Regions from separate parts of the Acinetobacter colistiniresistens genome, predicted to be linked through region 3. Evidence: predicted binding sites of a transcription regulator. Region 3 holds the regulator's gene; each other region holds the start of a gene.
The links. The regulator PhoB, encoded in region 3, activates phosphate uptake and scavenging genes when phosphate is short. The targets are predictions, from matches to a motif close to TGTCATNAANCTGTCATAA.
Positions count from the first base shown of each region.

Region 1: NQU59_RS14090 (NAD(+) kinase) is a predicted target of PhoB. The motif match lies at 3,360-3,378, and genes of this name have one in related genera.
Region 2: NQU59_RS16320 (inorganic phosphate transporter) is a predicted target of PhoB. The motif match lies at 5,945-5,963, and genes of this name have one in related genera.
Region 4: NQU59_RS12620 (porin) is a predicted target of PhoB. The motif match lies at 5,295-5,313, and genes of this name have one in related genera.

Region 1 is NZ_CP102099.1:2,920,765-2,929,015, reverse strand. Features, by position in the region: gene NQU59_RS14105 (thiamine phosphate synthase) at 1-335, shown strand, start outside; gene NQU59_RS14100 (hypothetical protein) at 337-882, opposite strand; gene mrcB (penicillin-binding protein 1B) at 902-3,310, opposite strand; gene NQU59_RS14090 (NAD(+) kinase) at 3,545-4,453, shown strand; gene NQU59_RS14085 (YeaC family protein) at 4,450-4,722, shown strand; gene NQU59_RS14080 (hypothetical protein) at 4,786-5,193, shown strand; gene NQU59_RS14075 (glycosyl transferase family protein) at 5,230-6,225, opposite strand; gene NQU59_RS14070 (acyl-CoA dehydrogenase family protein) at 6,473-7,618, shown strand; gene NQU59_RS14065 (alpha/beta hydrolase) at 7,681-8,251, opposite strand, start outside.
Region 2 is NZ_CP102099.1:3,395,651-3,403,901, reverse strand. Features, by position in the region: gene NQU59_RS16340 (glutaminase) at 1-474, shown strand, start outside; gene NQU59_RS16335 (hypothetical protein) at 648-1,118, shown strand; gene NQU59_RS16330 (endonuclease domain-containing protein) at 1,207-1,533, shown strand; gene metH (methionine synthase) at 1,885-5,571, opposite strand; gene NQU59_RS16320 (inorganic phosphate transporter) at 6,010-7,641, shown strand.
Region 3 is NZ_CP102099.1:825,348-833,598, forward strand. Features, by position in the region: gene NQU59_RS03895 (PACE efflux transporter) at 1-404, shown strand, start outside; gene NQU59_RS03900 (DUF2147 domain-containing protein) at 501-968, opposite strand; gene phoR (phosphate regulon sensor histidine kinase PhoR) at 1,081-2,439, opposite strand; gene phoB (phosphate regulon transcriptional regulator PhoB) at 2,450-3,160, opposite strand; gene NQU59_RS03915 (TetR/AcrR family transcriptional regulator) at 3,411-4,088, opposite strand; gene NQU59_RS03920 (SDR family NAD(P)-dependent oxidoreductase) at 4,394-5,221, shown strand; gene NQU59_RS03925 (MATE family efflux transporter) at 5,609-6,976, opposite strand; gene NQU59_RS03930 (pyridoxal phosphate-dependent aminotransferase) at 7,074-8,228, opposite strand.
Region 4 is NZ_CP102099.1:2,626,858-2,635,108, reverse strand. Features, by position in the region: gene NQU59_RS12655 (hypothetical protein) at 1-203, opposite strand, end outside; gene NQU59_RS12650 (LysE family translocator) at 251-844, opposite strand; gene NQU59_RS12645 (BLUF domain-containing protein) at 1,305-1,748, shown strand; gene NQU59_RS12640 (DMT family transporter) at 1,951-2,268, shown strand; gene NQU59_RS12635 (hypothetical protein) at 2,350-3,120, opposite strand; gene NQU59_RS18785 (hypothetical protein) at 3,501-3,764, opposite strand; gene NQU59_RS12630 (YARHG domain-containing protein) at 4,417-4,686, shown strand; gene NQU59_RS12625 (HIT family protein) at 4,785-5,198, shown strand; gene NQU59_RS12620 (porin) at 5,452-6,552, shown strand; gene NQU59_RS12615 (LysR family transcriptional regulator) at 6,572-7,501, opposite strand; gene speB (agmatinase) at 7,648-8,251, shown strand, end outside.

The DNA of each region.
Region 1 (8,251 bases), 1.8 Mb from region 3:
CAAAAATTCAAACTATTCACCTCAAACAATCCCAGTTGATGCAGTTGAACAAAGCTGAATTGGTGGTAGGGAAACGTTTGATTGCGGCATGTCATGATGCTGTGGCCTTGCAGCATGCCCATCAGATTGGCTGTGATGCGGTGTTTCTCAGTCCTGTAAATGCGACAACAACACATCCTGAAGCACAGGGCTTAGGCTGGGAGGGTTTTGCTGAATTGGCACAAGGCTGTGATATTCCTGTATTTGCCTTAGGAGGGGTTGCTCCTGCAGATTTAGAACAAGCCCAAAAACATCATGCTTATGGGCTTGCAGGGATTCGTCAGTTCAAACTTTAAATTAAAGTGCTTGAATGGCTTTGTTGGCCTCTTGGGCTTGAATCTTATGACCTCGTGCTTCACTGGCTTTTAGAATGATCAGCCAGAGCTGTTTCTTCATGGCATTGCTTTGCGCATAGCTTAAGCCACGACGTGCCAGTGCCTCGGCATTGGCATATTCCTTGCGCTGATCTGCGATTAATGCCAAATACAGATAAGTCTCAGTCGCTTGTGGTGCAATGCGCTGCGCTTGTAAAGCATAACGTTCAGCTTCTGCAAGTTGCTGCTGCTTATATGCCACCTGTGTTTTTTGCATTAAAGTTTTAAATGCAGGCAGTTGACTGCCATCATTAAACGTTTGCTGAACTTTTTGTTGCGGTACAACGACAGGAACACTTTGGCGTTTAATCTCTTTTTGATCATAAGGCGTAATTTTTACACCAGAAGAAGGTTGGGTTACTTTCTTTGGTGGCTGCGTAGGTGCTGTTTTGGTGGGTGTTTTTTCAGGTGCAGCGGTACAGCCTGCAAGTAGTAACACACCGATCATCACCGTTGTATGCTTCATCATATGCCATCATCCTTTTGACTTAGTTGTCACCGCTATAGCTGCCGCTAGAGATCACACGGCTTGGCTGGCGATTGGATAAATCTGTATCCATTTGGTTTTCACTTTCACGAATGTAATTACTGATCCCGTCCTGATGATCCTCCACAGGGGTTTCATTATTCTGAGGAATATAGGTGGGTTCTACCTCATAATGAGACTGGCCACACAGGGTTGCACGACGCGGTACGGTTTGACGCAGTAATGGAATATACATGGCGCCATCACAGCCTTGAGCAGATAAGTCGCCTGTTGCACTATCAATCCATTGCCATTGCACATTGTCGGTTTGACGCAGATTGACAGGTTCCTGACGTAACTGGCGCATCACATTGATCCAGACTGGTAATGCACCTGAGGAACCTGTTAAGCCTGTTACTTTATTGTCGTCTAGACCTAACCAGACAACCGCCACATGGTTTCCGGAATAACCCGCAAACCAAGAGTCACGCGTGTCATTGGTGGTTCCTGATTTACCCGCCAGATTAAGCGATTCTGGCAGACTATTATAAGCAGAGCGGCCTGTACCAGAGCGCATCACTTGCTGTAAACCGTAGTTGATAATATAAGCTGCAGCAGGATCTATGGTCTGCTGCACATTTAGGCCATAACGATCGAGTAGATGTCCTTTTGCGTCGACGACTGTACGAATCGAGCGTGGAGGGTATTTAAAGCCACCTGTCGCAAAATTTCCGTAAATGCTTAATACTTCCATTGGTGACATGTTCACTGCACCGAGGTAAATAGAAGGGTAGGCCGGAATATCAGAACTGACGCCAAATTGTCTTAATTTATTGGTAAATGCAGACAAGCCAAACTCATTGGCCAAACGCACAGTAGAGAGGTTATAAGAGTTGGCCAATGCTTGTTGCATCGGTACTACACCATGCTCGCCGCCACTATAGTTTTTCGGTGTCCAGCTCTTATCCCCATCAATTGGAATATTCACTGCACTATCTTCGATTGGGCTTGCCCAGGTATAACGACCAGACTCAATCGCATTTAAATAAATAATTGGTTTTAATAATGAGCCGACTTGACGTTTGGCATCGAGTGCACGGTTAAAGCCTGTAAAGTCTTGGGTTGAACCTACTGCTGCAACTAATTCACCGTTTTCTGGATGTGCAACCAGTACAGCACCTTGCAAGTTTTTCAAACGGCCGGGATTGGCTTTGGCTAAACGATCAACGGTATTCTTAAAGGCATTTTGAACTTGGGTCTGCGCAATTGGATCCAGCGTCGTAAAAATTCTTAGGCCTTGATTGGTAATGTCGCTTTCTTGATATTCCGTACGGAGTTGACGACGCACGATATCAAGGAAATCTGGGAACTTTGCAGGGCCCAAAGTCGGTTTACTCACCACATTTAATGGGCGGGCAATTTCATCCTGATATTCAGCTTCGGTTAAGTAACCCATCACCATCATGTTGTTTAACACAACATCTCGTCGTTTCTTGGCTGACTCAGGGTTGCGCCAAGGATTGTATAAGGATGGACCTTGGACGAGGCCAACCAAAAAGGCTTGCTGTGAGACGTTTAGCTCACGCAAAGGCAGGCCAAAGTAAAACTGTGATGCTAAACCATAACCATTGATCGAGTAACTACCATTTTGACCAAGGTTCACTTCATTCAAGTAAGCTTCCAGAATTTCATCTTTACTGTAATGTAATTCAATCAATAGAGACATTAGTGCTTCATTGACTTTACGTTTCAGTGTTTTCTCTGGAGAGAGATAGAAATTCTTGACCAACTGTTGCGTTAAGGTTGAACCACCTTGGCGGCGGCCACCTGTCGCATTACTCACCAAGGCACGGGCTGTGCCGCGGATTGAAATACCGTGGTGGTGATAGAAGTTACGGTCTTCGGTTGAAATTAACGCTTCAATTAAGGTTTTGGGTACTTTATTCAGCTTAATGAGCACACGGTCTTCATTATGTTGAGGATAAATACCGCCAATTAATAAAGGTTCTAAACGTGCAATGCCTGTATTTGAGGGTTTGGTTGAGCGAATCTCACTCACCTGACCATCGGTAAAGGCAAGTTCAAGTACCTGTTCAGGCTCAGTACTGTCACCATAGTCAAAGCCACGAGTATGCACAAACATTTTATTGCCTTGTACTACATAGCTGCCTGACTTATCGTAATTCGCTGTGTTTTTATAACCCAATAATTTTAACTCTTGAGTAAAATTCTCTTGAGTAATCTGGGCATTAGAATAGATTTCTAATGGGCGAGCAAACACCTTGGCAGGGATGTCCCAACGCTGACCTTCAAACTTGTCACGAATAATATTATCTAAGCTGATCAGATAGATACTAAAAGCAACAAAGACACCTATCACTAACATTGAAAAAATGAGTGCTAGAAAACCAATACCACGTTCAAACTTCATAGATTTGCGTTAAAACCAAAACAATGTCGGTAATGATGCGATAGCTTATTGTCATTTTGCAATCATAAAACTGTGAATAAATAGCTACATGCAATAAAAACTTTAAGGATGCGTTGACATTAATCGTATAAAAAAACAACGGATAGACATTTTTATACTTTTTAATCAATCATCAACGCAACATTGGTTGTTAGTGATATGATAGTCAGTAATCGCGACGGAGCTGAATTATTCGTGCAAATTTCACATAAATCCTTTCGAAATATTGGTCTAATTGGACGACCAGATAAATATTCTGTAGTAGAAACGTTATGTTTAATTCATGATCATTTGATCAATTTAGGTTTAAACCCCGTTTTTGATCAGGAAACAGCGAAACTGGTTCCCTATAGCCATGGGCAGACCGTAAGTCGAAATTTACTGGGCGAAGTTGTAGATTTAGTGATTGTAGTCGGTGGTGATGGTTCGTTGCTACATGCTGCACGTGCGTTGGTTCGGCATAATACCCCTGTGATCGGGATTAACCGTGGTCGACTGGGTTTTTTAACAGACATCAAACCTGCTGAAGCGATTTTTAAACTCGATCAGGTTTTACAAGGTCAGTTTCAGCTGGATCGCCGTTTCTTATTAGAAATGGAAGTTCGAACCAATGGTGAAACAATTTATGATGCCATTGCACTGAATGATGTAGTGCTACATTCGGGCAGATCGGTTCATATGATCGATTTTGAACTGAATATTGACGGACAATATGTCTATCGTCAGCATAGCGATGGTTTGATTGTGTCAACGCCAACAGGTTCAACTGCTTATGCACTTTCTGGAGGCGGGCCGATTTTGCATCCGAGTATGGATGCAATTGCACTGGTTCCGATGCATCCGCATACCTTGTCATCACGTCCGATTGTGGTTGGTGGGCAAAGTGAAATTAAGATCACGATCCGTGAAAACCGTGTTTTGCCGATGGTCAGTGCTGATGGTCAACATAGTGTTGCATTAAATGTCGGTGATACGGTGCATATCCGCAAACATCCGTTTAAACTAAGCTTATTACATCCACCGGGTTATGACTTTTATATGGCGTGTCGTACCAAATTGGGGTGGAATCAAGATTTTGAATCTTTTCAACAGGATGACTCATGAATATTGAACAAATGCTCGCTATTTTAAATCCTGAAATTGTTGAGCGCCTGAAAACTGCTGTTGAAATTGGTAAATGGCCTAATGGGATTGCATTAACTAAAGAGCAGCGTGAAATTTGTATGCAAGCTGTGTATGCATGGGAAATGGAACATTTGCCTAAAGAACAGCGCAGTGGTTATATCGACCGCGGTACAAAAAAAGACGGTGAGGAATGTGATGATGATCATCATCATAACGAACCTGAATTTAAGCCGATTCGTTTTGTTTAAACTTAAAGAGCTCAGTCAACACTGGGCTTTTTTTATCTTTATCAAAAGATAATAATGAATGGGATGAAACTTATAAAACTTGTCTGCACGTTCTTATTGCTTAGTTTACTGAGTGGCACTGCCTTGGCTAAACAGCCGATTGAATGTTTACTCAAGGTGAAGGTGATTGCCAGCCAGAAATACACTTCACCTCAAACTGAATATACAGCAATAAAAAATGATGGTTATCCTATGTTGTTGATTGGGATTGAGGTCATGGACGCTCAAACCATGCGGAACTCCCAAAAGATCAAAGCGCATCATGCCTATTGTAAGACACTTATTGGTCAACAAAGAGATGCGTATCTGTCTGGTCCTTATGATTCGAATAAGATTACAATCAAAATCGGTGATCAATTGAGCTTAAGAAATATTCATTCTTCCGCTCATGAATATCCGTTTTGGCCAGATTTTTATTATGTTGAACCATAAGACCAAGGCCGTTTGATAGCCTTGGTCTATTTGATATTAGAAACGGCTCTGCCAAAGGGCTTGAGCTTTCTCCATTGCCTCATCATAACTATTGACCACACCCATGGTATATAGTGCGATTCCCATAGTTTCAATGACTGCCATTTCTCCATATTCATGTGTTTGCTCACCCAGCCAAACGGCTCTAAACACAGCTAAATCAAGCTCTTCTTCAATTGGGCTACGGTCAGGGGTCAATTTAGGCAGTTCGAGTTCGTATAACTCACCATTTTTAATCCCACAAATTAAGGTTTTGGCATCAGGATTACGCTCAAACTCGCCACCTTCACCTTTAATCACTGCACTGTTTTGATAACCCAAACGAAACGCAGTTTGCTGGTGTGAACTACGATAAGCAGGGTGAAAAATTGCCTGTAAGGTTGCTTTGGCATTAAAGGGGTTGATCAGGCGTGCCAGTGTATGAATTGGTGAGCGTAATCCCATGACATTTCGTAGTGAAATCAATTCACTTAAAATTGGTGAGATGACCTCAAGTGGCAAGTAGGCAAAATGGTGTTGTTCCAGCTGCTCACGAACCTCTTGTTCATTTTGGCAAATTGAATAGCCTAAGTATTGTAGTACTTGTTCGGTATAGACACGGTTAATGGTATGACCAGATGCACCATGCATCACAATTTTGTAACCATGATGTGCTAAAGTCAGTGCTGCCAATAAGAACCATGGATAGTGCTTACGCTTGCCTGCATAAGAAGACCAGTCAAGGTCAACATCAAGTGGCTGAAAACTGAGTTGGTCACGGGTGGCTTGAACAAAACCTGCCAGCTCATCCACAGACTCTTCTTTAACACGCAACAGCATCAAGAATGCACCTAACTGCACATCCAGTACTTCATCTTTTAAAATCATCGTAAAAGCTTGATAAGCTTCTTCGTAACTGAGCGAACGAGACCCTGTTTTGCCCTTACCTAAAATACGCACATACTGAGCAAATGGATGTTCTGCGGTTTTATAAATATTACGTTTGGTGTTCATGGCCGTAGTGAAGGTTGTCACAAAGAATAAAATCAATATGACATAAAACTGCGCTGTATAGCATAAAAAAACCAACAAGCTGTTTAATCAATAAACAACTGTGAACTGAAGATCGGTGATGCAAACAAAATTATTGACCGAATCAGTCTAGTGATTTGATGTAAACGGGACATGACATCCCATCTAAAAGTTATTAGCATGACTGCGAACAAACTTTTAAGAACAATGAAAGCGAAAGGAAATAATGATGTTAGCTTACGATTCAGATTTGGAACTCTTCCGCGATAACTTTAAACGCTTTATGAGCGAGCAGATTGCACCGCATTATGACCAATGGGAGCGTGAAGGCATTATGCCACGTTCGGTATGGAGCGCATTGGGTGAAAATGGATTCTTGTGTGTCGATGTTCCAGAAGAATACGGCGGTTATGGTGTACCAACGCATTATTCATTGATGTTGGTTGAAGAGTCTGCACGTGCAGGCTATTGCGCATTATCAACTGCGATTTCATGTCATTCTGAAATTGCTGCGCCGTATATTCAGCACATTGCGACAGAAGAACAAAAACAGTATTGGTTGCCAAAAATGGTGTCGGGTGAAGTCGTGGGTGCGATTGGTATGACTGAGCCAGGTGCAGGTTCTGACTTACAGGCGATGCGTACCAGTGCTATCTTGCAAGATGATCATTATGTGTTAAATGGTTCGAAGACCTTTATTTCAAATGGTCAACATGCGGATCTTGTGGTTCTAGCTGTGAAGACTGATCCACAAGCACGTGCCAAAGGTGTGTCACTCATGTTGGTGGATACACATTTAGAAGGGTTTAAAAAGGGAACCAACCTCGACAAAATTGGTTTGCACTCACAAGATACGTCAGAGTTGTTCTTTGATAATGTCAAAGTACCGAAAGATCAATTGTTGGGCCAAGCAGGGCAAGGTTTTGCTTACCTGATGCAGGAGCTTCCACGTGAACGTACCGCGATTGCTTCAACGGCATTGGGTGCAATCCGTGGCGCAATTGATTTAGCAACAGCGTATGTAAAAGAACGCCAAGCCTTTGGTCAGGCAATTTCACAATTCCAAAATACACGTTTTGTCTTGGCTCAAGCGAAGATTGATGAGTTGGCAACAGCTGCTTTCTATAACCAAAATGTAGCTTTATACAATGAAGGCAAGTTAGATGTTGAAACAGCCGCTGCATTGAAGAGCTTTAGTACTGATATGCAAATGAAAGTCGCTGATAACTTGCTTCAACTCTTCGGTGGTTATGGCTATATGATTGAATATCCAATTTCACGTTTCTTCGTTGATGCACGTATCCAGCGTATTTATGGTGGTACTAACGAAATCATGAAAGAAATCGTGGCACGTGGCATTATCGGTAAAGCTTAATTCAGCCCCTCAAAAAAATAGCCTGCTCTATAGCAGGCTATTTTGTTTTATGCAGGAAGAGATTAAGGCTTTGGCTCATTAAATAAAGCAGCACAATGTTCGGTTTGACATCCTGCAAGTAGAATGGCTTTTGGGAGACTGGCGTACAGATTGGTCAGGTGCTGTTCAGCGGGATGCTGAAAATGCCAAAAAGAAAATTGTTTCGAGTATTGGTCTTTAAAATTTTGATAAAAATCATTTTGCTTTTTTAAAGCATTGGGATCTGCCGCGGGTCCTTTCCCTAATTCTTGCGTACCGATGGTGGTCATAAGCATTACATTTTGAGTTGTATTGGTTTTATTTTTTAGCCATTCAGCCTGTCTATTGGCTAAGGCGTAGTTGTCAAACCAAAGTGAAGGGCTTGCGGCAATATATCGCTGAAATGTCTGTGGCTTCGAAAAGAAGGTATGTAATGCAAACAATCCGCCAAAGGAGTGTCCGAATAAGCTTTGTTGCTGGGCATTGACCTTAATTCGTGAACTGATTGCAGGTTTAAGTTCTTTATCTAAGAACTGGATGAACTGGTCTGCACCACCATACTGATATTTTGCCTGCGCTTGAAATTCGGCAGACGTTTTAGGGGTATAGTCTAAG
Region 2 (8,251 bases), 1.3 Mb from region 3:
CAGGTGAGTATTGCGGCTTTTTCTCCTCGACTCGATGAGCACGGTAATAGTATACGCGGCATTGATATCTTGGAACGGCTCTCTCGTGATATGGGCTTGCATTTGATGGAAGGCACACCTTCCGCACAAACGATTGTGCAGAGTCATTATCGAACTGGAAAAGATGCATCTTTGAGTGTGTATGTGCTTCGCGGTGTATTGAAATTTACTGAAGCGGAAATGTTGTTACGGACCTTGCAATGTGAGCCTGTCGATAAAAGTTCTATTGTGATTGATTTAACTCAGATTTCACTGATTCATGAGGTCGGAAAACGGATGTTTTTGGAAGGCATTGATCGTTTGATTGATGATGGTCACAGCTTGCTGTTGGTTGATCCTGAGCAGCGTTTGGATCATGCGCGAACGCATAAAGATCGGGTGTTGCATGTTTATCAGAATCTAGAGGATTTGATTGAGAAGCATAAAGAGCTGTAAGTGCAAAGAGCCTATATTGAAGTGATATAGGTTCTAAATTAGTGCGATGTTTTTCCGATGTGAGGTTTAAACATCGTATTAAATAATATCGTTGGATGAATTGTCGCTTGTGGGGCGTATTTACTTCAAATTTTATTTATACTGAGCCGATTAGTTTTTGAAGAATATCTAGAATGAAAAATAAAATATTGGGTTTAGGGTTGATGTGTCTGGTTTCACAGCCACTGTTTGCAGCTCCATTTGTTCAACCTGTGATTCAGGGTAAAACGTACAATAATTGGGAGGTGCCTATACGTTCATTGGGTAAACCGAAAAGCGTTGTTAAAGGAAAACCTGATGAATGTAACGGTGGCTATTTCCCAGATGAATATGATTATGGCAGCTTTAAACTTTTAGATACAGGTGTCATTAAAGAGGTTTATTTTAGTCAGAACAATGCACTAGTGTTTCATGGACAAAAGATTGGTAGTGGGATAGATCAAAAGAGTTTTATGCAACAATTTAAAAAATATGAATTGTGGATGGACGCTGAAAATAAGAATGCTGTTTATAGTGGGCTGGCTGAAAGTGGAAATGATTCAATAGAATTTGTTTTTAAAAATGGAAAACTTTTAAAATATAAGTTGTTCTTTGATAATTGTTAATTTTGGAAGATTAAGTATATAGGATTGATAAGTTAAAGATTTAGCTGCCTTTTATTTCTTAATTTTACTCTAACGCTGAATTAATTAGATGAAGCCTTATAATAAAAATCTAAAGCAAGTATCTCGAAATTTAAGAAGCAATATGACAGATGCTGAGCAACTGCTATGGCAAAGAATCAGACGTAAACAGATTTTAGGATTACAGTTTTATCGACAAAAACCTCTTCTAAATTTTATTGTGGATTTCTATAGTCCAGCAGTGAATTTGGTCATTGAATGTGATGGTGGGCAGCATTACACCAAATTGGGGTTAGAGGCTGATCAAAATCGTGATCATGCTTTAAGTGAATTAGGACTGATCACTTTAAGATTTACTAATCATCAGATTTTGACTGAGATGGATGCTGTGGTATAGCAGATTTATTCTATGGTTCGGCAAAGGTTAGAAACCTTCTAATCCTGCTTTATAAGAGGGAAGCTTTGCTGTGAATTGGATCTATGTCGTGGATTCCCGCCGTTCCCTCCTTTTTAAAGGAGGGTTGGCCGATTAGAATCTTGCTTCATACTTTTTAGTTTCTAGATTATACATTTGCCAGTCAAATTTCTTTCTCTTGGCTATTCAGAAAATTATTTTTTATACAATTATCAATTCAATCCCTCCCAACCTCCCTTTGAAAAGGGAGGAGCTGTCACGTAATTTATTAGATACGTGCAAGTCCCCCTTTACTAAAGGTGAGAAACTACGTTTCGCAAGAGGGGGATTCAATTAACCAATCGAATCATCTAAATTCGGCGCTAACCAACGCTTCGCTTCATCCAGTGTCCAGCCTTTACGTTTGGCATAATCCTCAAGCTGATCTTGAGAAATCTTGCCTACGTTAAAGTATTCACTTTCAGGATGCGAATAATAGAAACCACTGACAGAAGAAGGTGGCATCATCGCAAAGTGTTCAGTCAACTTGGTACCAATTTTCGCTTCCGAACCTAACCAGTCAAATAACACCGCTTTTTCAGAATGCTCTGGGCAAGCAGGGTAACCTGGTGCAGGACGAATACCCACATACTTCTCTTTGATCAGCGCTTCATTATCTAGAGTCTCATCGGCTTTATAGCCCCAGAACTCTTTACGGATACGCTCATGCAAATGCTCAGCAAAAGCTTCGGCAAAACGGTCAGCCAAAGACTGAACTAAAATTGCAGAGTAATCATCACCTTTGGCTTTATATTCATTTGCCAATTCTTCAGCACCAAAGATCGATACAGTGAAACCACCAAGATAATCGGTATTGTCTTTAGAAGTACTAATAAAGTCCGCTAAAGATAAATTTGGTTTGCCTGTGACTTTGTCTGATTGCTGACGAATATGCTCAAAAGTATGCGTAACTTTTTGACCAGCTTCATCAAACACGCTGACGGTATCTGCACCTGTACGTTGTGCAGGGTATAAACCAAATACAGCACGTGCATCAAAACGATGATTCTCGATAATGTCTTTCAACATCGCTTGTGCTTGGTTATACAAATCAGTTGCCGCTTCACCCACAACTTCATCTGTCAGGATTTTCGGGAATTTACCCGCCAAACTCCAAGAGATAAAGAATGGCGTCCAGTCAAAATATTCAACCAAGGTCGCCAATGGATAATTGGTAATGACTTGCGTGCCTAAGCTATTTGGAATCGGTGGGATATAGTTGTCATCCACTTTGAAACCATTTTCAATCGATTCGGCATAACTGAGTTTGGCTGCTTTCGGTTGCTTATTGGCTAGGCGTTCACGAATCTTGGCATATTCAGCGCGATGCTCAGCAATAAAATTGCCACGCATTTCTTTTGATAATAGGGTCGTTGCCACCCCCACTGCACGAGAGGCGTCGGCCACATAGATCACTGCATCATTTTGATATTGCGGATCAATCTTGACTGCGGTATGGGCTTTCGATGTGGTTGCACCACCAATCAACAATGGGATATTAAAGCCTTTACGCTGCATCTCTTTGGCAACAAACACCATTTCATCCAAAGATGGGGTGATTAAACCAGACAAACCGATGATGTCACATTTTTCATCAATCGCAGTTTGCAAGATTTTTTCCGCAGGGACCATCACACCAAGATCAACGATGTCATAACCATTACAACCCAAGACCACGCCCACGATATTTTTACCAATATCGTGTACGTCACCTTTTACAGTTGCCATCAACACTTTACCTTTAGACTGGCTTCCTGTTTTTTCAGCTTCGATGTACGGGTTCAGCCATGCCACGGCTTGTTTCATTACACGTGCAGATTTCACCACTTGTGGTAGGAACATTTTACCTGAACCAAACAAGTCACCAACCACGTTCATGCCATCCATCAATGCACCTTCAATCACATCGAGTGGACGTTTAGCTTTTAAACGAGCTTCTTCGGTATCTTCATCGATATACGTGGTAATACCTTTGACTAAGGCATATTCAAGACGTTTTTCAACCGATTCATTGCGCCATTCAAGGTTTTCAGCTTCACGTTGTGCGCCAGTATGACCACGGTATTTTTCAGCCACTTCAAGCAGTTTTTCTGTCGCGTTTTGACCCGATTCACCTTGGTTCTGATTCAGAACCACATCTTCAACCGCATCTTTTAGTTCTTTTGGAATATCGTCGTAAATCGCCATTTGACCAGCGTTCACGATCCCCATGGTCATGCCTTGTTTAATGGCATGGTAAAGGAATACCGAGTGAATCGCTTCACGCACTGGTTCATTACCACGGAAAGAGAACGATACGTTAGAGACACCGCCTGAGATCATGGCATGCGGCAAGTTTTGTTTAATCCAACCTGTAGCCTCAATAAAGTCGACGCCGTAATTGTTATGTTCTTCAATCCCTGTTGCCACTGCAAATACGTTCGGGTCAAAAATAATATCTTCAGCAGGGAAGCCGACATCATTGACCAAAACATCATAAGAGCGTTTACAGATTTCACGCTTCCGTGCAGCGGTATCAGCCTGACCTGCTTCATCAAAGGCCATGACAATAATCGCAGCACCGTATTGACGACATAAACGTGCTTTTTCGACAAACTCGTCATAACCTTCTTTTAAGGAAATTGAGTTGACGACTGGTTTACCTTGTACACACTTTAAGCCCGCTTCAATGATTTCCCATTTCGATGAGTCAATCATGATCGGCACACGAGAGATATCTGGTTCAGATGCGACGAGGTTGAGGAAGTGCACCATCGCATTTTGCGAATCGAGCATCCCTTCATCCATGTTGATGTCGATGATCTGTGCACCAGCTTCAACCTGTTGCTGAGCCACTTCTAAAGCTTCGGCAAAGTTCTCTTCACGGATGAGACGTAGGAATTTTTTTGAACCCGTCACGTTGGTACGTTCACCAACATTCACGAATAATGAATTTTCATCAATGTTAAATGGTTCTAAACCACTTAAACGGCAGGCAGGAACAGTTTCAGGCACTTGACGTGGCTGAATGTCTTTGACTGCATTGTAAATGGCACGAATATGGTCAGGTGTGGTACCACAGCAACCGCCCGTGATATTGATCAAACCACTTTCAGCAAATTCTTTAATGAATGCTGCCGTTTGTTCAGGCGTTTCATCATATTCACCGAAGGCATTCGGTAAACCCGCATTAGGATGGGCAGAAATGAAGGTATCTGCAACATCAGAAATCGTTTTCACATGTGGACGCATGGCATCTGCACCCAAGGCACAGTTAAAACCAATCGAGAGTAAATCGCCATGACGTACCGAGTTCCAGAAGGCTTCTGCGGTTTGACCTGTTAAGGTACGGCCAGATGCATCGGTAATGGTGCCTGAAATCATCAATGGCAGTTCATGACCAATTTGCTTGAATACCTCTTTCACCGCAAAGATTGCAGCCTTACAGTTCAAAGTATCAAATACAGTTTCGATCAACAGAATGTCAGCACCGCCTTCAATCAGGGCATGGGCAGCTTCAATATAGTTTTCTTTGAGTTCATCAAAAGTAATATTACGGAAAGCCGGATCATTGACATTCGGCGAGATTGAACAGGTACGTGAGGTCGGGCCGAGTACACCTGCCACAAAACGTGGTTTTTCTGGGGTCGAGTATTTGTCACATGCTGCACGCGCTAAACGTGCCGCTTCACGGTTGATCTCTGGAACAAGATCTTCCATGTGATAATCCGACATTGAAACACGGGTGCCGTTAAAGCTGTTGGTTTCAATAATGTCCGCACCTGCATCCAAGTAGGCTTCGTGGATGCCTTGAATAATTTTTGGCTGGGTTAATACCAATAAGTCGTTATTGCCTTTTAGGTCTGATGCCCAATCTACAAAACGTTCACCACGATAATCTTCTTCTTCTAATTTATGGCGTTGAATCATGGTTCCCATTGCGCCATCAATAATCAGGATACGTTGGGCAAGAAGTGATTGTAGGGTGGTAAGCGTGGACATTCAGGAACCCCAGGAGCTGATGAAGATAAAAAGCAGGGGCATTGTAACAGAAGCTACGCCAAAGCGCGTATTTTCAGCAGTCAGCAAGATGATTCCATTAGTTCATTCATAAAATGTCATAAAAGCTTCACGAAGTTGTCATAATTGAATTGGATAATGCTTAAAAAGAAAACAGGTTGTTCGAAATGTGACAATTCGATGTCATATTTCGTAGCATTTGTTGCAAAATCAGACAAACAGTTCTTATGGTGTTTTTGTTTTTATAATGTATTGTTTTTTATTAACTAAAATAAAATACAGGGCGTATTTATTGTAAGAAAATACAAAAAAATGTGAGGAAAACATGAAATTTTGGCTTTATGTGACAGTCCTTTGTCATATAATTGTCATAATTTAATTAAACAATACAGGGGATTTTATTATCCCCTAACCGTCTACATGAATTCTAATCTTCCTCCTGTTTCGGATTCACCGCTTGCCAGCTCTCAGGCAAAATCGACGAATGTACATGTACCAACACCGAAATTTTTTATGCCGGTGTTCTTAACAGTTATTGTTGCAACACTGATTTATATCGGTTTTCAGCTCAGCGCTGATTTGGCACATGTACCGCCTTTAAGTTTATATTCAGTTATTCTTTTATCGACGGCACTTTTCATTGCTTTAGGCTTTGAATTTGTAAATGGTTTTCACGATACGGCAAACGCTGTAGCGACGGTTATTTATACCAATGCATTACCTGCTCCAGCAGCAGTGATGTGGGCTGGTTTCTGTAACTTCCTTGGAGTTATGGTAGCGAGTGGCGCAGTTGCGTACGGTATTATTGCATTACTTCCTGTAGAAATGATCATGAATGTCGGCAGCGGCGCTGGCTTTGCGATGGTTTTTGCATTGTTAATCGCAGCAATTCTCTGGAATCTGGGTACGTGGTTCTTAGGAATTCCTGCATCAAGTTCACACACTTTAATCGGTTCGATTTTAGGTGTGGGTATCATGAACCATTTCTTGAATGCTTCAGTTGGTGCGACCAGCAGTGGTATTGATATGGATCAGGTGATTAAAGTTGGTAAGGCGCTATTATTCTCTCCATTGATTGGTTTTGCATTTGCAGCCATCTTATTCTTATTGGTGAAGAAAGTCTTTAAACGCCAAATGGAGCTGTTTCAGCCGCCTGAAGGCAATAAGCCACCACCACCACTCATTCGCGCTATTCTGATTTTCACCTGTACGGGTGTAAGTTTTGCCCATGGTTCAAACGATGGTCAAAAAGGTATGGGCCTGATCATGTTGATCTTGATCGGTTTGGTGCCATTGGCTTATTCGTTAAACAAAAATTTAGATGCCCAGCAATTACAGTCTTTTGAACAGCTTTCTGCACAGACAGCAACCGTGTTGAATGTTAACCAAAATGAGCTGACGGATGAAAAGGCACGTGATGTATTAACCAAATATATCCAAACCAAAGAACAAACAGATGAAGTTGTACCTGCACTTGCAAGCATGACTGCACACTTGGGTAACCGTGTTGCCGGTTATGGCGATCTTAAGGCGATTCCTGAAGCCGCTGTCAGTGAAATCCGTAACGACATGTATTTAAGTACCACGACCTTCAAGCGTTTAGATAAAGCAGAAGCTTTACCTGAAATGGATAAAGATCAAGCGAAAGTAGTTAAAGAATACCGTAGTAGCTTGGATTCATTTCTTCAATACATTCCGAACTGGGTGAAAGTCGCAGTTGCATTGGCATTGGGTCTTGGTACCATGGTCGGTTGGAAGCGTATTGTGGTGACTGTTGGCGAGCGTATTGGTAAGAACCACATGACTTACGGTCAGGGGATGTCGGCTGAGCTTGTCGCAATGAGTACCATTGCAGCAGCGGATGGCTTAGGTATGCCTGTATCAACAACACATGTATTAAATAGTGCGGTTGCGGGTACTATGGTTGCGAATAAATCAGGTTTGAACTTCGCAACAGTGAAAACCATTCTTTCAGCGTGGATCTTTACTTTGCCAGCGACGATTGCTTTATCGGGCGGCTTATACTGGTTATTCTTGCAGTTCGTTTCATAATGCAAATAAATTGTTGCGTTTAAGACGGAATGTAAAAGCTTTGCTTCGGCAAAGCTTTTTTTATGCCTGTTATCGGGGTTTCTTTAAGATTGGTTGGTTTTGGGTATCAGTTGGTCTTTCGAAATAGGTAAGCGTATGCTGTCCTGAATAGCTGAATAGCTGAATAGCTGAATAGCTGAATAGCTGAATAGCTGAATAGCTGAATAGCTGAATAGCTGAATAGCTGAATAGCTGAATAGCTGAATAGCTGAATAGCTGAATAGCTGAATAGCTGAATAGCTGAATAGCTGAATAGCTGAATAGCTGAATAGCTGAATAGCTGAATAGCTGAATAGCTGAATAGCTGAATAGCTGAATAGCTGAATAGTGGGGGATTTGAGTTAAGCTAAAATGATCCCAACAAAGTCGGCTATATTCCCCAAAAGAGGAATAGTTTTTCTATGATCATATCCGTTAGTATCAAGAGACAGATCGTGCGAGGTTGTGTTTTCACGGTAATAATAAACATAAAATGTTGTTCTATTTACACTCCGCCATTCTCCGATATAGAGAGTGGCTTTTTTTAGTTTTGATGTTTTGTTTCTATAATATTCAGCCAATAAAAAAGAGC
Region 3 (8,251 bases):
TCAGCTTTTTTATCTGTGCGATGGTGTTAGCCGTGCTTTCAGGCACCACTATGAGTCATACAGGGCCGTTATCAATCTTGATTGCGGTGATCGCAGTGACGGTGAATTTCTTTTATAACGCTGTATTTGAGATGTGGGAAAAGCAGCAGAGCTCTAAGAAACGTACGGTACTCAGACGTGTGGCACATGCGATTGGTTTTCAAATTGTCTTGGTGATGATTTTGATTCCCCTCATTGCCTGGTGGATGCAGATCAGTTTGCTGAAAGCTTTCTTGCTGGATTTTAGCTTGATGCTGCTAATTCCATGTTATACCTTTGTTTATAATTACTTTTTTGACCATATTTTTGGTTTACCCAGCCATTTGCTTGAGCCGACAGCGCTGAATGCTAAAACCAGTTCTTGATGTGCTAGCTGATGGTTAAAATGATAAAAAAGAGTAGATAAAATATACTCTTTTTTATGTGATTTTTATCTATTTTGTAGCAAGTAAGGCAGACGCTTATAGACGAATCCAAGTCATGTTGCGAAAGTTATTATTGCTTGGGTTTTTGGCATTGATGCTGAGCATTTTGCCGGTTTTGCTTAAACGCGCATTCAGCTGGTATTTCTGTCCGTCATAGGGGTTGAGCCAAACACCCTGCCCAAATTCTTCATTTTGACTGAGCATTTTCAGGCCAGTTAATACTTCCATCCCGATGATCTGCTGATTCTTTAAGGTACCCGTACATGCGCTACATAAAGTCGGCGCAGCTTCCTTGGCAGAAGGATACATTTTGACAATCACGGCACTGTATTGTTCAGTGGCAGAATGTCTGCGAATCACGATATCAGACAGGTAAGAACCAGTACGTTCATCCACGACTTTCCACGTTCCAATCAGTGGATCTGTCGGAGCAGCATGAATCGCCAAAGGCGTGCCGAGCCCAAGCAAGAGGGCACATGCACGAAGAAAAGGTGTGTTTAGCATGAGAAATACATCGATAAAAGTAGAAATGATGAAATGAAACAACAATTTATTATATTGTTTTAGTGGAATGATCACATCATATTTCAGGGAACTTGGCAGTTCCCTGTCTGGTTTAAATCATGCGGTACAGACGTTCTTTCGGGAATACTGCAGTAAAAGTTGAACCTTCATTTTCCTTTGAGATAATTTCCAAATGGGCGCCGTGTTGCATTAACACGTGTTTTACAATTGCCAAGCCTAGGCCTGTACCACCTGTCTGACGGCTACGCGCGCTATCAACACGATAGAAACGCTCGGTTAAGCGCGGTAAATGTTTGGGATTAATTCCGATCCCATTATCCTGTACGGTAAAGTAGGCATGGTCACCATCCTCATGCCAGCCGATGGTAATGATTCCACCCGCAGGGGTGTATTTAATGGCATTGGTAATCAGATTACTAAAGGCACTGGCAATTTCGATATCGGAACCAATCAGATCACAATGGCTATCAATATCCAGATTTAAGGTATGACCATAATCGAGATTGTAGGCACGCGCATCATCAAAGATCTGGTTCATCAGATTGGCCATATCAATAATCTGATTTTTCGCGACTTTTTTATTGTTTTCTAAATTGGATAACAGCAGCAAGTCATTTACCAAAGCATTCATACGCTTGGTTTGGGACTGCATCTGGGTAAAAGCCCGTTTCCAGCGCGGGGTAATGTCATCTTGATCAATAAAGGTTTCGATATAACCACTCAGTACGGTTAGCGGTGTACGTAATTCATGTGAAATATTATCGACAAAGTCTTTGCGCATTTGCTCGAGGTTATGTACCCGTGTGGTGTCATAGGCAACCAGTAGACGACTTTCCCCGCCGAAACGGGTCAGTTTGACTTGTACATAACGCTCTTCATCCATCTGGGCTTGCAGACGAATTCCATCTGGCGACTGGTCGCTATGGTTAAAATATTCAATAAAACTCGGTTGGCGTAAAATCGACAATAAGTTTCGACCACGATCCAAAGGACTAATGCCCAAGAGTTTTTCAGCAGCAGGGTTCCACCATTCGATTTGATGTTGATCATCAATCAAGACCACAGCTTCGGCCAATGCCACCAAAGAGGATTGTGCACGGTCAATCAAGCCGACCATTTCTGCTTGAACAATACGTTCTTGACGCTGTGCGCGATAGACATTGAACAGCAATGCCCCCCAAATCCCATTCAGATTGGGCGGGACATCATAAGGACGGTTGGAAATCCATTCATTGACCAGATAAAGCGAGCGCAGCTGTAGAAAAAAGAACAGCACGAAGGCAATAAAAACACAGCTCCAGAAGTATCCCACCCCGAATCCGACTAAGCTTGCAATCAATAAGAAAAAAAGTAACAGTCTTAAATCTTGTTTTGCAAAGGTCCATAAACTGCTGTAGCGAAAACGCTGATGTTCACGTGCCAGTTCCGGGACGGGGTAAGGCTCATACATAAAGGATTTTTTAACCTACTGCTAAATCTGCTCGTGTGGAGAAGCGGTAACCAGTGCCACGAACGGTTTGTACAAAGCGATCGACACCAAATGGCTCTAACACTTTGCGTAAACGACGGATATGCACATCAATGGTACGGTCTTCGATATAGACATTGCCACCCCAGACCTGATCCAGCAATTGAGCACGGGTATAGGCCCGCTCTGGATGAGTCATAAAGAAAGCCAATAAACGATATTCGGTTGGACCCATGTCTAAAATGCTATTGCCAAAGCTGACACGCTGGCTGACAGGATCAAGCAATAGGCCATTGGCGTCAATGACTTTTTCACCGCTCAGCGCATTGGCACGACGCAGTACCGCCTTGATACGGGACACCAGTTCACGCGTCGAGAACGGTTTGGTCATGTAATCATCGGCACCGGCATCCAGACCCTGAACTTTGTGGTCTTCTTCGCCACGTGCAGTCAGCATGATCACTGGAATCTCGGCCAAGTTCTCATCACGTTTGAGGCGGCGGCATAAATCCACACCACTCACACCACCCGGTAGCATCCAATCCAGCAGAATAAGTGCAGGACGCTGATCAACGATAATTTGATGCGCTTGTTTGGCATCCTCAGCTTGTAAACATTGGAAGCCTGCCATATCCAAAGAGGTATGGATCATTTCGCGGATCGGTAGCTCATCATCGACAATTAAAATATAGTCATCTTTCACAGCGCAATACCCTTAAAATCTGTAACGGTGAACCGTTTTGTTGTTATGACAGGCTTATTACAAAGATTAATTATGACAATATCATTGCAAAAGAATTAATAAAGTCGAATTTAGCAATAAATTGTGACAATCATGGGGCGTAGAGGTGACGAATTGATGACAATTTGCCTACCCATAAAGCAAATGAATTCATTTGCTTAACTGAATTGTTGTTTTACCGCCGTGCTTGTCACAAAACTGTAAAACGATTTTAATTTTTTTGTGATGTGGTTTCGATAAATGACAAAAAGACAGCACAGCAGGCAGACAAGACATCTTCTAAAGGCTGTTTGAAGCCTTCCGAGACCCAGCGAATAATAATATGGGTGACATAACCATTTAAGCCTGTGGCCATCAGTGAAACTTCTTCAGTACTTTGCGGTGCATTGGGCATGGTGATCATCACAAAGCCCTGAATAATGCGATCAAACTGGGTCAAGGTCTCCTGAATAGTGGCTTGATTATGCAGGTCTTGCACCAGCATGGCATCAATATAAATAATGCGTGCCATACGTGGATCATCTTTAATCGCACTCAACAAAGCCGATAAACCTGCAGTCACCATATTCTTGGGTTCAGGTGCCGCCATTAGGACAGCCTGAGTTAAACAGCTTTGCATTTTCTCAATCATTTTTAAGAACACGGTTTGAAACAGCTCTTCGCTTTTCTTAAATGATTCATAGAAGTAGCGCTCAGTCAGTTTGGCTTCATTACAAACATCTTTCACGGTTACCGAGAAAAAGCCCTGTGTACCATAGGTGGCAATACCTGCTTCAATGAGTTTTTCACGACGTGCTTCTTTACGCTCGGTTAAAGAGAGCCCCTTAAATTGTCGCTCTTTGACTGCGGTATTGTTTTTCTTGCCTGTCACTTGATCTTGAGTTGCCATTGAGAAAACCGTTCCCTAAAAAATCTTTCAATCGTCTGTCTAATGTTTATTTGCATTTCAACGCTGTTGTGCCGACTTAGCATAACCAAAATTTGAAAATATGCCTTGTCTCTTTTAAACATGTTCGGTCATAAAATGTAAATAGGCCTATTATGACATGTGCAGTGTCGCTTATTGCCATTTGTCTTAAAGCTGGAGTGTACTATATTGACAACATGTATTGTCAAAATTATATTGGTTATAGCTTAAACTGCACATGATCTAAGCGAATATGTGCATATCACTCGCAATACAAAGGATAGGCAATGAAAAATTTTAAAAATAAAGTCGCAGCGATCACCGGTGCAGGTTCTGGGATTGGACAGCAATTGGCAGTTTTATTGGCGAAGCAAGGCTGTCATTTGTCATTGAGTGATATCAATGAAAAAGGTTTGGCGCAAACTGTAGAATTAGTGAAACAGTATCCTGTCTCGGTCACCACCAAAGTGCTTGATGTTTCAGATCGCGAGGCGGTGAAACAGTGGGCACAAGAAACCGTGCAAGATCATGGTTCAGTCAATATGATCTTCAATAACGCAGGTGTTGCTTTGGGTTCAACCGTTGAAGGGGCAAGCTACGAAGATTTAGAGTGGATTGTGGGCATTAACTTCTGGGGCGTGGTGTACGGAACCAAAGAATTCCTGCCATTTATCAAACAAAGTAAAGATGGTCATATCATCAATATCTCCAGTATTTTTGGTTTGACCTCACAACCAACCCAATCGGCGTATAACGCAACTAAATTTGCGGTACGCGGTTTTACTGAATCATTACGTCAGGAACTGGATATTGAAAAGAGTGGTGTCAGCTCACTCTGCGTACATCCGGGCGGGATTCGTACCAATATCGCTAAAGCAGCGAAAATGAATGACAGCTTGAAGAGTTTGGGGATGGACCCGAACAAATCGATCAAGCAATTCGACAAGTTCCTGCGCACGCCACCCGAAGAAGCAGCACGTCAGATTCTTAATGCAGTTTTGAAAGATAAACGCCGTTTATTGATTGGGACCGATGCCCGTATTGTGGATTCGTTCCAGCGTTTATTCCCAACGGGTTATCAACGGATTGCAGCGTTTGCAACCAAGATGATGTAAGTCGTTAGCAAATAAAAAAGCCATTCTCTGTGAATGGCTTTTTTATTTGCGCCAGAACAAGCAGATATTAAACAATCTGAGTTCGGTTTGACGACTTTCTAAGCTATTGAAAATAATTAGCTTGGTGGAATCTTGCCATATTCTCACCCAATTTTAGGATCAGCCACTATCTCTTGCACGTCATTAAAGCTTCAATCGCTTTAAATTGTTCAGGCTCGCCCTACTTTTGTTTTGGCATGAGGAGCGAATGCACCGCAAGATGAAAGCTAACTTGAATAGCAAACTACGCACAGTGTTTATCTTGCGCTTCATCAAAGCTTTAGTCGCTTTGGCTTGCTCAGGTTGTAAATGACGTTTCCAAGTATCATATTCAGCCTCGAACTCAGGTTAAATAAGGACTTTAATCTTGGTCTTTTTCCAGAAGAATTGATAATAAAATGCTTGGAAGACACATAGACTCACAAAGGAAAGTGCGTAAGCAATCCAGATGCCTGTTAAGCCCCAAAGTGAGCTAAACCAATAGGCACACGGTACTTCGATCAGCAGAATGGTGAAAATATTGATCAGCATCGGGATATTGACCGCACCGCTGGCCCGCATGATCGAGGCAAAAATGGCACTGGCCCCAAAGAACAGAATCGACCAGAGCACGATAAATAACAGCTGTTGGCCCAGTTCAATCACGCTGTGATCGGTAATAAACAGCGCCATTAGATATTTTGAGAACAAATAGGCTAAGATAATCAACGTGCCTGTAAATAACAGATTCATACCCAAAGCGGTACGGGTGACTTTGGCCAATAAATCGGGTTTACCTGCGCCAATCGCTTGTGCAGCAAAGATCGAGGCAGCAATTGAAATCGACAGCGCTGGAAATTGAATATAGTTCAGCACCTGATTGACTGCACCATAGGCTGCTGTGGCATGTGCACCATAATGGTTAATCAGGCCAATAATCACCAGACCTGCTAAGGAGGTGGTAACCATCTGAATGCCTGTTGGAATTCCAAGTTTTAGAATTAATTTACTGAGCTCGGCATCATAACGAATATGTTGCAGCAATAGACGGTCGATCTTTAACGGATGATTTTTATAGTTCAGATAAATCGCTAAAAAAATCAGTACCGCGGCATAACCGAGAATGGTTGCAATCGCAGGGGCAACAATACCCAAAGCCGGAAAACCAAAGTAACCTTTCAGCAACACCGGTGTTACACCTAAACCAATCAAGCTGGTCAGGCTCAGGGCAATCAAAGGGGTTACGCTGTCGCCAACACCCCGTAAAATCGAGGTGTAAATAATATAGACGAACAGTAAGGGGCTACCCACCAACATCCATTGTACATAAGGCAAAGACAGATGCATGACTTTAGGATCTGTGCCGAGGAGCTCTAAAATATGTTTGGCAAAGATCAAACCCAGTACCGCAATGATACTGCCCCCGATCAGGGTCATAAATACGGTAGAGCCAATCACGGAGCGGACTTTTTCCAGATTCTGTGCCCCCCATGCCTGTCCAATCAGTACCGTGCTGCCTGCAGAAACTCCAATCACAAAGGCCAGTAAAAAGAACAGGATGGGGAAGAAGACCGAGACTGCGGCAATGGCATTGACGCCCATCATTTGACCGACAAAGATGGTATTAATCGTGCCTGACAGGTTTTGTAAAATATTGGTGGCAATCAGCGGCACCAGAAACACAAAAAAGGTTTTCCAGAGATTCGGTTGCATCACCAGAGGTTGGCGTGGTGTCATTCAATTTCCTTCACGCTTCATCCTGAAACGATTGTATTTTTGTCAACATAACATTCTCAGTTGTGTTGAAGATGAGGGTTCAGTTTCTTTTTGTTGATCAACATTGTACGAGAATTTCACCGGCACGTTGTAAGGTTTGATCGGTCTTGGCGAAGCAGAAGCGAATCAGTCGCAATGATTCAGGTGCCTGCTGATAAAACACTGAAATTGGAATCGCCACAATTTTGTGTTGCTCGGCAAGGAATTGGCACATCTCGACATCATTCAGATCAGGGCGAATGTTGCTGTAATCCAGATTCTGGAAATAAGTCCCTGGGGAGGGAATAAAGTTAAAACGCGAGTTTTGAATCTGGGTATTGAACATGTCACGCTTGGCCTGATAAAAGCTTGGCAATTGCTGAATATGCTCAGGATGCTGCTGCATATAGTTAGCCAATGCAATCTGGCACGGGGTAGTGCCACAGAAATTGGCAAACTGATAAATCTGGCGAAATAGACGCATGAGTTGTGGTGCAGCAACACAATAGCCGGTTTTCCAGCCTGTGACATGATAGGTTTTGCCAAAAGAACCAATCACGAAACTACGTTCACGTAATTCAGGGAATTGCAGTGCACTATGGTGTTTTTGCCCATCAAAAATCAGATGTTCATAGACTTCATCGGAAAGCACCACGATATTTTTATCTTGGATCAGCTCAATCAGTTGGCGCCAATCCTGCTCTGACCAGACCGCACCTGTGGGATTGTGTGGCGTGTTGACAATGATCATACGGGTGTTGGCATTGATACTGTCTTTGACCTTCTGCCAGTTCACCTGAAAGCTGGGTGCTTCTAAATGAATATGTACTGATTTTCCACCTGCCAACTGAACCGCAGGGGCATAGCTGTCATAGCTTGGGTCGAAAATAATCACTTCATCGCCTGCATGGATACTGGCTTGAATGGCACAGAAAATCGCAATGGTTGCACCAGGGGTGATGGTGATTTCAGTGACTGGGTCGAGTTGCAGTTGATCTCGTGCCAAGAATTGTGTCGCCAGCTGCTGTCTTAACGCCAGTACGCCGTCACCTGCAGGGTATTGGTTATAGCCTGAAAGCGTGGCTTGGCTCAGCGCTTCGAGTAGGGCTGGCGGGGCTGGGAAATCGGGGAAGCCTTGGGAGAGATTCAGTGCATTGAGTCGTTGTGCGAGTTCAGTCATGACGCTAAAGATGGTCACGCCTTGGCTTGGGAGTTTTGACTGAAGTTGCAACATCGGATGTCCTTTTTAATATCTAA
Region 4 (8,251 bases), 1.8 Mb from region 3:
GTCCCTACATATCGATAAATAGTACCATCTTTGGGATTTTCAAAAAGTAAATCGATATTGGGTAAAAGGATTTCACCCTCAACTTCAATATGTTCAATACGCTTAAACAAGGGAATTTCTTGATCATTGGCAACTTTTACTTTAGCTGTCGCGATCTTTTCGGCCTCAAATTGATCCTTTACTTTAATTTTTATATTGTTCATAAAAAACTCCTCTTTTTAAATTTTAAATACAGCAGCAAAACGAAAATTTAGAACGATGAAATTGCTGAATAAGCCAGCGGCATCGCAAAGAAAGTTAAAACAAATGCTGCTGAGCGTTGTAAATTGCGTTGATTCAGCCAAGAGATTTTGTTTGAAATTAAAATAGATCCAAATGCAATCCATAAAAAAGCAATCGGAGTAATTAAAGCCAGGAATACACCCATATGAACAACGTATTCATGTAGGTTAAGCCAAGCAGTATGTGGAAAAATGGCTGAAGCGAATAATAAAGCTTTAGGGTTCAGTAAAGTCGCTACAAATAAAGCCTTAGACGTAATCAAAGGTTGGCTCAAATCCAGTTCTTTTGTAGACGTAAGCCACAATTTAACTGCCAAATAGATAATAAAAGTTGCACTGAGTAGTTTGATTAGCGGTGGTAACCAAGGCACATAATGTGAAACAGACTCAAGTAAAAAGCCCCATGTTGTAATGGCTATGAAATAACCAACCACCTCCGCAGGGATCAATTTCAATGAACGTTTAATGCCTGTCTGGATTCCCGACGAAGCCAATAATGTATTCGTTGGACCAGGTGTTAGTAAGATCGTAATGATCAAACCAATAAACATAAATGACACCATAGACAAATACCTTTGCTAAGTTTCGCAAACGCAATATGGCAAAATAAATCAGCAGTTGTCGACAAAATGGTTGTAACGAAAAATATTACGCCTATTTTTTTATATCTAAAATCAAAGTATTACCGTTTAATCTGTTTAATTAATAATTTAAGATATCTTTTTCAAGTTTGTGATAAAAGTCACATTTACCCAATAATTCCATGTAGATAGACATCATTTCAGTTCATTTAATAAGATGATGGTGGATCAAAACCCATCGCTAAAATTTAAGTAAAAGATTCACACCAACATCAATTCTAAAAGTGAAAATAATGATTAACTGCTTTTCTATTTTTATACTTTAACAGGTTGTTAAAAGAGTATTATTTACGAAAGCTGAAGTTCCAGTTACAGACTCAAGTATACAAGCTTTTGTTTTTTCTATATAACAAGAATTCAACCTTAAAAATGAGCAAAACTGATGAAGTCTGTCAGACTTTTATACGTAAGCAAAATTAAGAATATTGACTCAAACTTAAAAACAGATTTGATTAAGATCCTCGATGAGGCTGTAGATTTTAATTATCGTCACGATGTCAGAGGTGTTTTATATTATGGTCACGGCTATTTTGTACAATGTTTAGAAGGTCAAAAGAACATCGTTGATGATTTATTTTATAACAAAATTGTGAAAGATGAACGACATATCAATTGCGAAATTCTCTATTACACTGAATGCGAGAATCAATTTTTTTCACAATGGTCGATGAAGTTCTCACCTGTTAATCAGAACATTTCAGATTTTTTCATGAAGTACCATTTAGAAGAATTTAATCCTTATCTGTTAACAGCCGAAACTGTCGAGAAATTTGTTTCTGTTTTGGCTGGAGAGCCTGAATATGATGTAAAAGCTTATGTTTCGTAATGAATGAGCTTTTTATTCATGATAATGATCTAAAAAGGTATCTGTCTTAAAGGTACCTTTTTACCAACTGGAATAAAATTTAACAAAAAGAAATTGAACTAACTGCTTAACAGTGCTTATATATCTAACGAAGAGGACGACCTCTTTATTCAAATTTCAAGCTTTAGGACGACCTAAAATATTAATAAAATGAGGTGTCGAAATGGCTTGGGCTTATCTAATTTTAGCTGGTATTTTTGAAATTGTATGGGCATATTCCATGAAAATGTCCGACGGTTTTACCAAGCTTACGCCTAGCATCATTACGATTGTTTTTATGATTTTAAGCTTCGGTCTATTAGCCGTTGCGATGAAAACACTCCCTTTGGGCACTGCCTATACGATTTGGGTGGGAATTGGCGCTGTCGGTGCATTTCTGATTGGGATTTTCTTCTTACATGAACCCATGGGATTTTTACGCCTTTTAGCAGCAGCATCCATCATATTCGGTGTAGTACTGATGAAAGTGACTACAAACTAATTCTGAATAAGTGAAATGTTTATCCCCCTAATTAAAAGACCATCTGCATAGATGGTCTTTTATACTCAATAATAAGCAAAATTATTTGGTCGCTAGAAATAGTACAGCATTTTGTCTACTATTGTTTTCAGCTGCAGCATAGAATGCCCTATTGGTTTTATTATAGTAGATAATTCCGCTTACGGCCTGACCTGCCATATAACATTGAGAATATCCAAATAATAAATCCAATTTAAAATACGCAGCACCAGGAATGGTTGTTGCCTTACCAGTAAAGGTACAGCCACTTATTCCACGTCCAGAAATCTCACCATTACTCGCGATTGAAACAGTTGCTTTTTCTACACCCTGTACAATTGCCGAAGTACCATTATAAGTACCAACGATATCAGATAGCTTCGCTGAAGATTCGCTCAAGCTTGCATCATACGTAGTATTAAAAGTGACTTGATTCATTCCCGAATAAGCGATCGTTCCATTTAGACTTTTTTTAGTTTCAGCATTGGCCATAATTGAGGTATTAGAACTGGTTGCTCCAGCAAAATAGTAGTCTTTACCATTGGTCGTTTGTGCTACTTTACCTGTCACTTTTAAATCGCCACTCATAAAACCTGAGACTACGTTCTGATATGGTGGTGTATATAAAAACCAAAATTTATTGTTCTTTTCAATAATTCCAGTAACACTTTGGCCCTGATTCGTCGAACCAGAATAAACACCTTGGATTTCAGCATTATGAGAACCGCCATTACCATTATTATCTTTATCTATTGGTACGTAAGTGGAGTCACTACCACCACCGCACCCAGTCAAACTCAACCCTAAAAACCCTATAAATACCAATTTTTTCATGAATTTACCACTTGTTATAAATTAGGGCTTTCTTATAGCAAATTGATCATCCTTTGTCACATATAAAAATAAAAAACTACCGATATATATGTGGAATTTAGCTGGTATTTTTCATCTATTGTACACAATTAAAAAGCCCACTCTAATGAGTGGGCTTCCCCTTAATTCTTTTGCGCTGAACGAAGGTTATTGTTGTTTAGTTATTATCAAACAACAGGCTAAATATAGATAAAAGTGTGACATGAATCAACAAAATTATGCCCATTTTGATAAAATTTTAAAGCTCAGCTACACAATAGGCCTACAGGTCATACAAATTAGAACGTAGAACAAAGCTTTATTTGTTCTTGCTGAATAAGCGATCAAGAACAATTACCATGTCAGGAAGCTTGGTTCTCAAGAGATGACTGATTCATACAGTACTTATATTTCTCTTGTTTGTTTTCAATTCCAACGGTATGAATACACGAACAAAAGTGCAGGACATCGTTATGCTTAATGCGTTCAGGTACATCAACCCCATAGCACTGAGTATCAATCTCACTGAGTCTAGGCGCCATAATCCACTGACCTGAATAAAAGGGATAGCCTAACCCAGCAACTACAATGATGATCAGTATAAAAATCGGAAAGTTGTTTTTAATGTTTTTAGCATCTTATTTGATTCGTCGTGGGTTTTTATTAAAATTATATAAATTTCAAATGATTATAAATATATTTTAAATTACTCGCAATCAAATAAACAAAAATTTCCTTCTGTGTAAGTATTCGCTCTAATGGTCTTACAGGATTAAGCATTTCTTGGCCTATCTTATTTTCTAGCGGCTTTCCCCTCAAAGGCTGAAGCGTTAATCAATAAGTATTCAAGTTGATTTAGATAAGTCCATAGTCAATCGAACTCTATGATCCCAAACAACGTTGATATTTGGGATTGTTAATTCCGAAACTCGACAAAATACAGTCCATAGCACCATTTACAATTTAATTTGTTAAAATGCATATGAGTGACTGTAAGGCATAAATAAATGTTAAAAAAGAGCAAAATAGCGTAAAACCAAATCAGATAATACAAAAGAAAATCACTTATAATTATTTGTTTTATATAAAATTATAAAAAAGTATTTGATATATAAGGTTTTTCAATATTATATGGATGAATTATGGAGTAAAATTACACTCCTACCATACAGTTTCATTGAAATTTCATTAATAAACCTTATATTGGTATATACGTAGCGATCAAATGCCCTATATCTACAGCTTTGATTTATACTTTTTTAATTAGAGGAACGCCTCATGAATAAGTTAATGGTTGCAGTTTTTGCTGGCTTAATGACCCTAACTGGTTTTAGTGCACAAGCTGCAACACCAGAACAAGAATGTAAAAAGTTACAGGATGACTATAACCTGATCTATGCTTCTAAAGGATTCTGTTTCAAAGATGCAGATGCTAAGGCAAAGTTTGGTAATGAAAATTGCCATACCACAAAGCCAAAGTTTTCTGACAAAGAGCAACAACGTCTTGATGAAATCAAAGCACGTCAAAAAGAGCTTAATTGCAAATAAAGAAAGCTCTCTGAAGTATTAAGCTTCCCTATTCACTCTCTTCCAAGAGAGTGAAATTGTCAGTTGTTAAAGAATACGCTCCATTTAAAGGATGAATTATGGCATACGATGACCAAAATATTTTTGCACGAATCCTTCGTGGTGAACTACCTGCAATCAAAATTTATGAAGATGATCAGGTACTCGCATTTATGGATATCATGCCCCAAGCAGATGGTCATGCTTTAGTGATTCCAAAAACGCCTGCTGTTACTTTACTCGATTTACCTGCTGATGCAGCGGCGTATACCATCCAAATCGTGCAGAAGATTGCTCAGGCAATGGAAACAGCTTTAGATGCAAAAGGTATTGTTCTCATGCAACTTTCAGGTGCAGCGGCTGGACAAACAGTTCCTCATGTACATTTTCATTTGATCCCAAGCTCAGTTCATGAACTTGGTCGTCATGCAGCAAAAATGGGCGATCAAGAGAAAATTCAGGCGCTTGCTGAAAAGATCAAAGCCGCACTTTAAGTCATGCTTTGAACAAAACAACGGAGTAATGACTCCGTTTTTATTTTTATAATTACATAAAAATAACAAGAAATATATTTATTACCAAATGTGAATCGTCATCAAACTGTCATTTTTCTTTCACTTCTCTGTCACAAAGTTTACCGATACTGCATACAAGTCAGTGAGCTGTGTAACTTTATGTACACAAGCAAGCTTATAACAGTAACTAAGGCATCAGCCATTTACAAAAAAGTGTTTTGGAGAAATCTCAATGAAAAAATTGCTTCTTGCTGCTACTGTAGCAACTTTAGCCATGAATGCAGCACAAGCAGCACCAACATTGTATGGTAAGCTCAGTGTATCTTTGGATCAAATTGATAAAAATGGTTTTAAAGACGAAAGCGTAACAAAAGTGAACTCTAACGCTTCTCGTATTGGTGTGAAAGGTGAAGAAAAACTGACTGATAAACTTTCTGCAGTTTATTTAGCAGAATGGGGTGTTGCAACTGACGGTACTGGTTCAGACACAGATTGGGGTATGCGTAACCGTTTTGTTGGTATTAAATCAGATGGCATTGGTACTTTAAAAGTAGGTCAATATGATTCATACCTTAAAAATGCCGCAGGTAATAACCAAGACATTTATAACGATCACACTGAACTTGATATGACCAAAGTTCTAGTCGGTGAAGATCGTTTAAGTAACGTAGTTGGCTTTGAAACTGACAAAAAATTATTAGGCGGCTTGGCATTCAACATCATGTTCCAACAAGGTGAAGAATCTTCAGCTATCAAAAATGATGCTAAAGGTCAAAAAGGTAGCCGTGATGGTTTTGGTGATGGGATTTCAACATCTCTTACCTATGAAAACAAAGACATCGGTTTAGCGGCAGCTGTTGCGGGTAACCGTGGTGTAGCATCAACATATAATGCTTATAACAAAGAGCTTGGTGGCAAAATTTACTCTGATGCGGTGCGTGTAACAGGTTCATTAGATTTAACACCAGTTGGTGCTAAGGGCTTGGTATTTGGTGCATTATGGCAAACAGCTAAGCCGACTGATAATACAGTCGTTGTAGGCACTGCACCTGCTGCTGTTTCTTATAAAGGCTTAAAAGAAAATGCATTTGGCGTAACGGCTGCATATGTAATTCCTGAAACACCAATCAAGTTAAAAGCAGAATATATCTCTGCTAAAACTGAAGTTGATGGCCGTGAAGATCGTAAAAATGACCTATATGGCGTAGGCGCAGACTACAACATTAACAAGCAAGCTCGCTTCTATGGGGTTGTTGCTCAGCAAAAAATCGATTGGCAAAAAGATGATAACAAGAAAACTGTTATCGGTTTAGGTATGGAATACAACTTCTAATTTGAAGTTATATCCAAACTTATAGAAAAGGGCAATCTGCCCTTTTTTTATTTTTATAAAAAAGATATTTTTCAAAAAAGTTTTTAATAATTTTACGGAAATTCTGAATCACAGGATCTTGGGTTCGGCCCCGTCTGAAAATAAGAGAAAAAGGTGCTGCATAGCCAAAAGTTGCGGGTAATAAGACCTTTAAACGCTGTTGCTCTAGCCAATAGTGTGCAAAGTGTTCGGGTAAATAACCGATATATTGCCCCGATAAAATAAGAATCAATTGTGCTTCCATTGAGTCAACTGTGGCAAACGAATGCTTAAAGCCCTGCTTTGCCAATTCAGTGTGACTCCAATAACCACGACTCACCATTTTTTCACGTCGAATTTTTTCTGCGGTTAAACCTTGCTGCTGATACAAAGGATGGGTATTACTGCAAAACAACCATTGTTGCTCTTTATGTAAGGGCTGATACATGACCCCATTCATTTTTAGAAAAAAACAACCAATCGCCACATCAAAACGGTTTTCCAAAACCCCGGTTTGTAGCTCATAAGGGGATTGTACTTGCAACTTGATATAAATATTCGGATTTTGCTCTGAAAACTGCTGAATAATTTGATCTAAAGGAATATTTTGATCTGTCACCATAGAATCCAGCATGCCGATTTTAATGGTTCCAGTTAGTTCACCTTTGATCTGTGCTGTATGTCTGGAAAAGTTATCCAGTTCATTCAATATACGCTTGGCTTCTTGAAAGAACATTTCTCCTTTTTGCGTTAAAGAAAAACCTCCACGTCCACGTTCACATAGCTTAAAACCAACCAGCTGCTCAAGTTGTGTCATATACGTACTAATGGCTGAAGTAGAAAGATTCAGCTCTTGCTGAGCATTAGCAAACCCCTGACTTCTTACAACACTGACAAAAATTCGAACCAACTTGATATCCATATGCGTCATGGCTTCCATCTCATATATCGCTCTGCATTATTCGATCTTAAAGCATTCCTATAAGACTTAGTTTAGAAAAATCACAACTAAGTTTTTTAAAAATAGGATTTAACCCTGTTCAATGTTGGTCAATAAATAGAAAAAAGGAGAAACAAATGAACAAGACGTTAAATCAACCGCTCGGTGGAAATGAAATGCCACGCTTTGGTGGTATTGCCTCTATGTTACGACTACCAGTTGTGGATAATGACGCAGGTCTGGCAGAACTCGATGCCGCTTTTGTTGGGATTCCTTTAGATATTGGTACCTCCCTACGCTCTGGAACACGTTTCGGCCCTCGGCAAATCCGTGCTGAATCCGTCATGATTCGTCCATATAACATGGCAACAGGTGCAGCACCGTTTGACTCACTCAATGTGGCTGATATTGGTGATGTCCCGATCAATACCTTTAATTTGACAGAAGCGGTGCGCATTATTGAAGAGCATTATGACCGCATACTGGCACATCCCATTATTCCACTCACTATCGGCGGGGATCATACGCTGACCCTGCCTATCCTACGTGCAATCCATAAAAAACATGGTCCTGTAGGTTTGGTTCATATCGATGCACATGCTGACGTCAACGACGAAATGTTTGGTGAAAAAGTTGCACATGGCACCACTTTTCGACGTGCTGCCGAAGAAGGTCTACTTGATTGTCAACGTGTCGTTCAAATCGGTTTGCGCGCCCAAGGCTATAGTGCAGATGATTTTA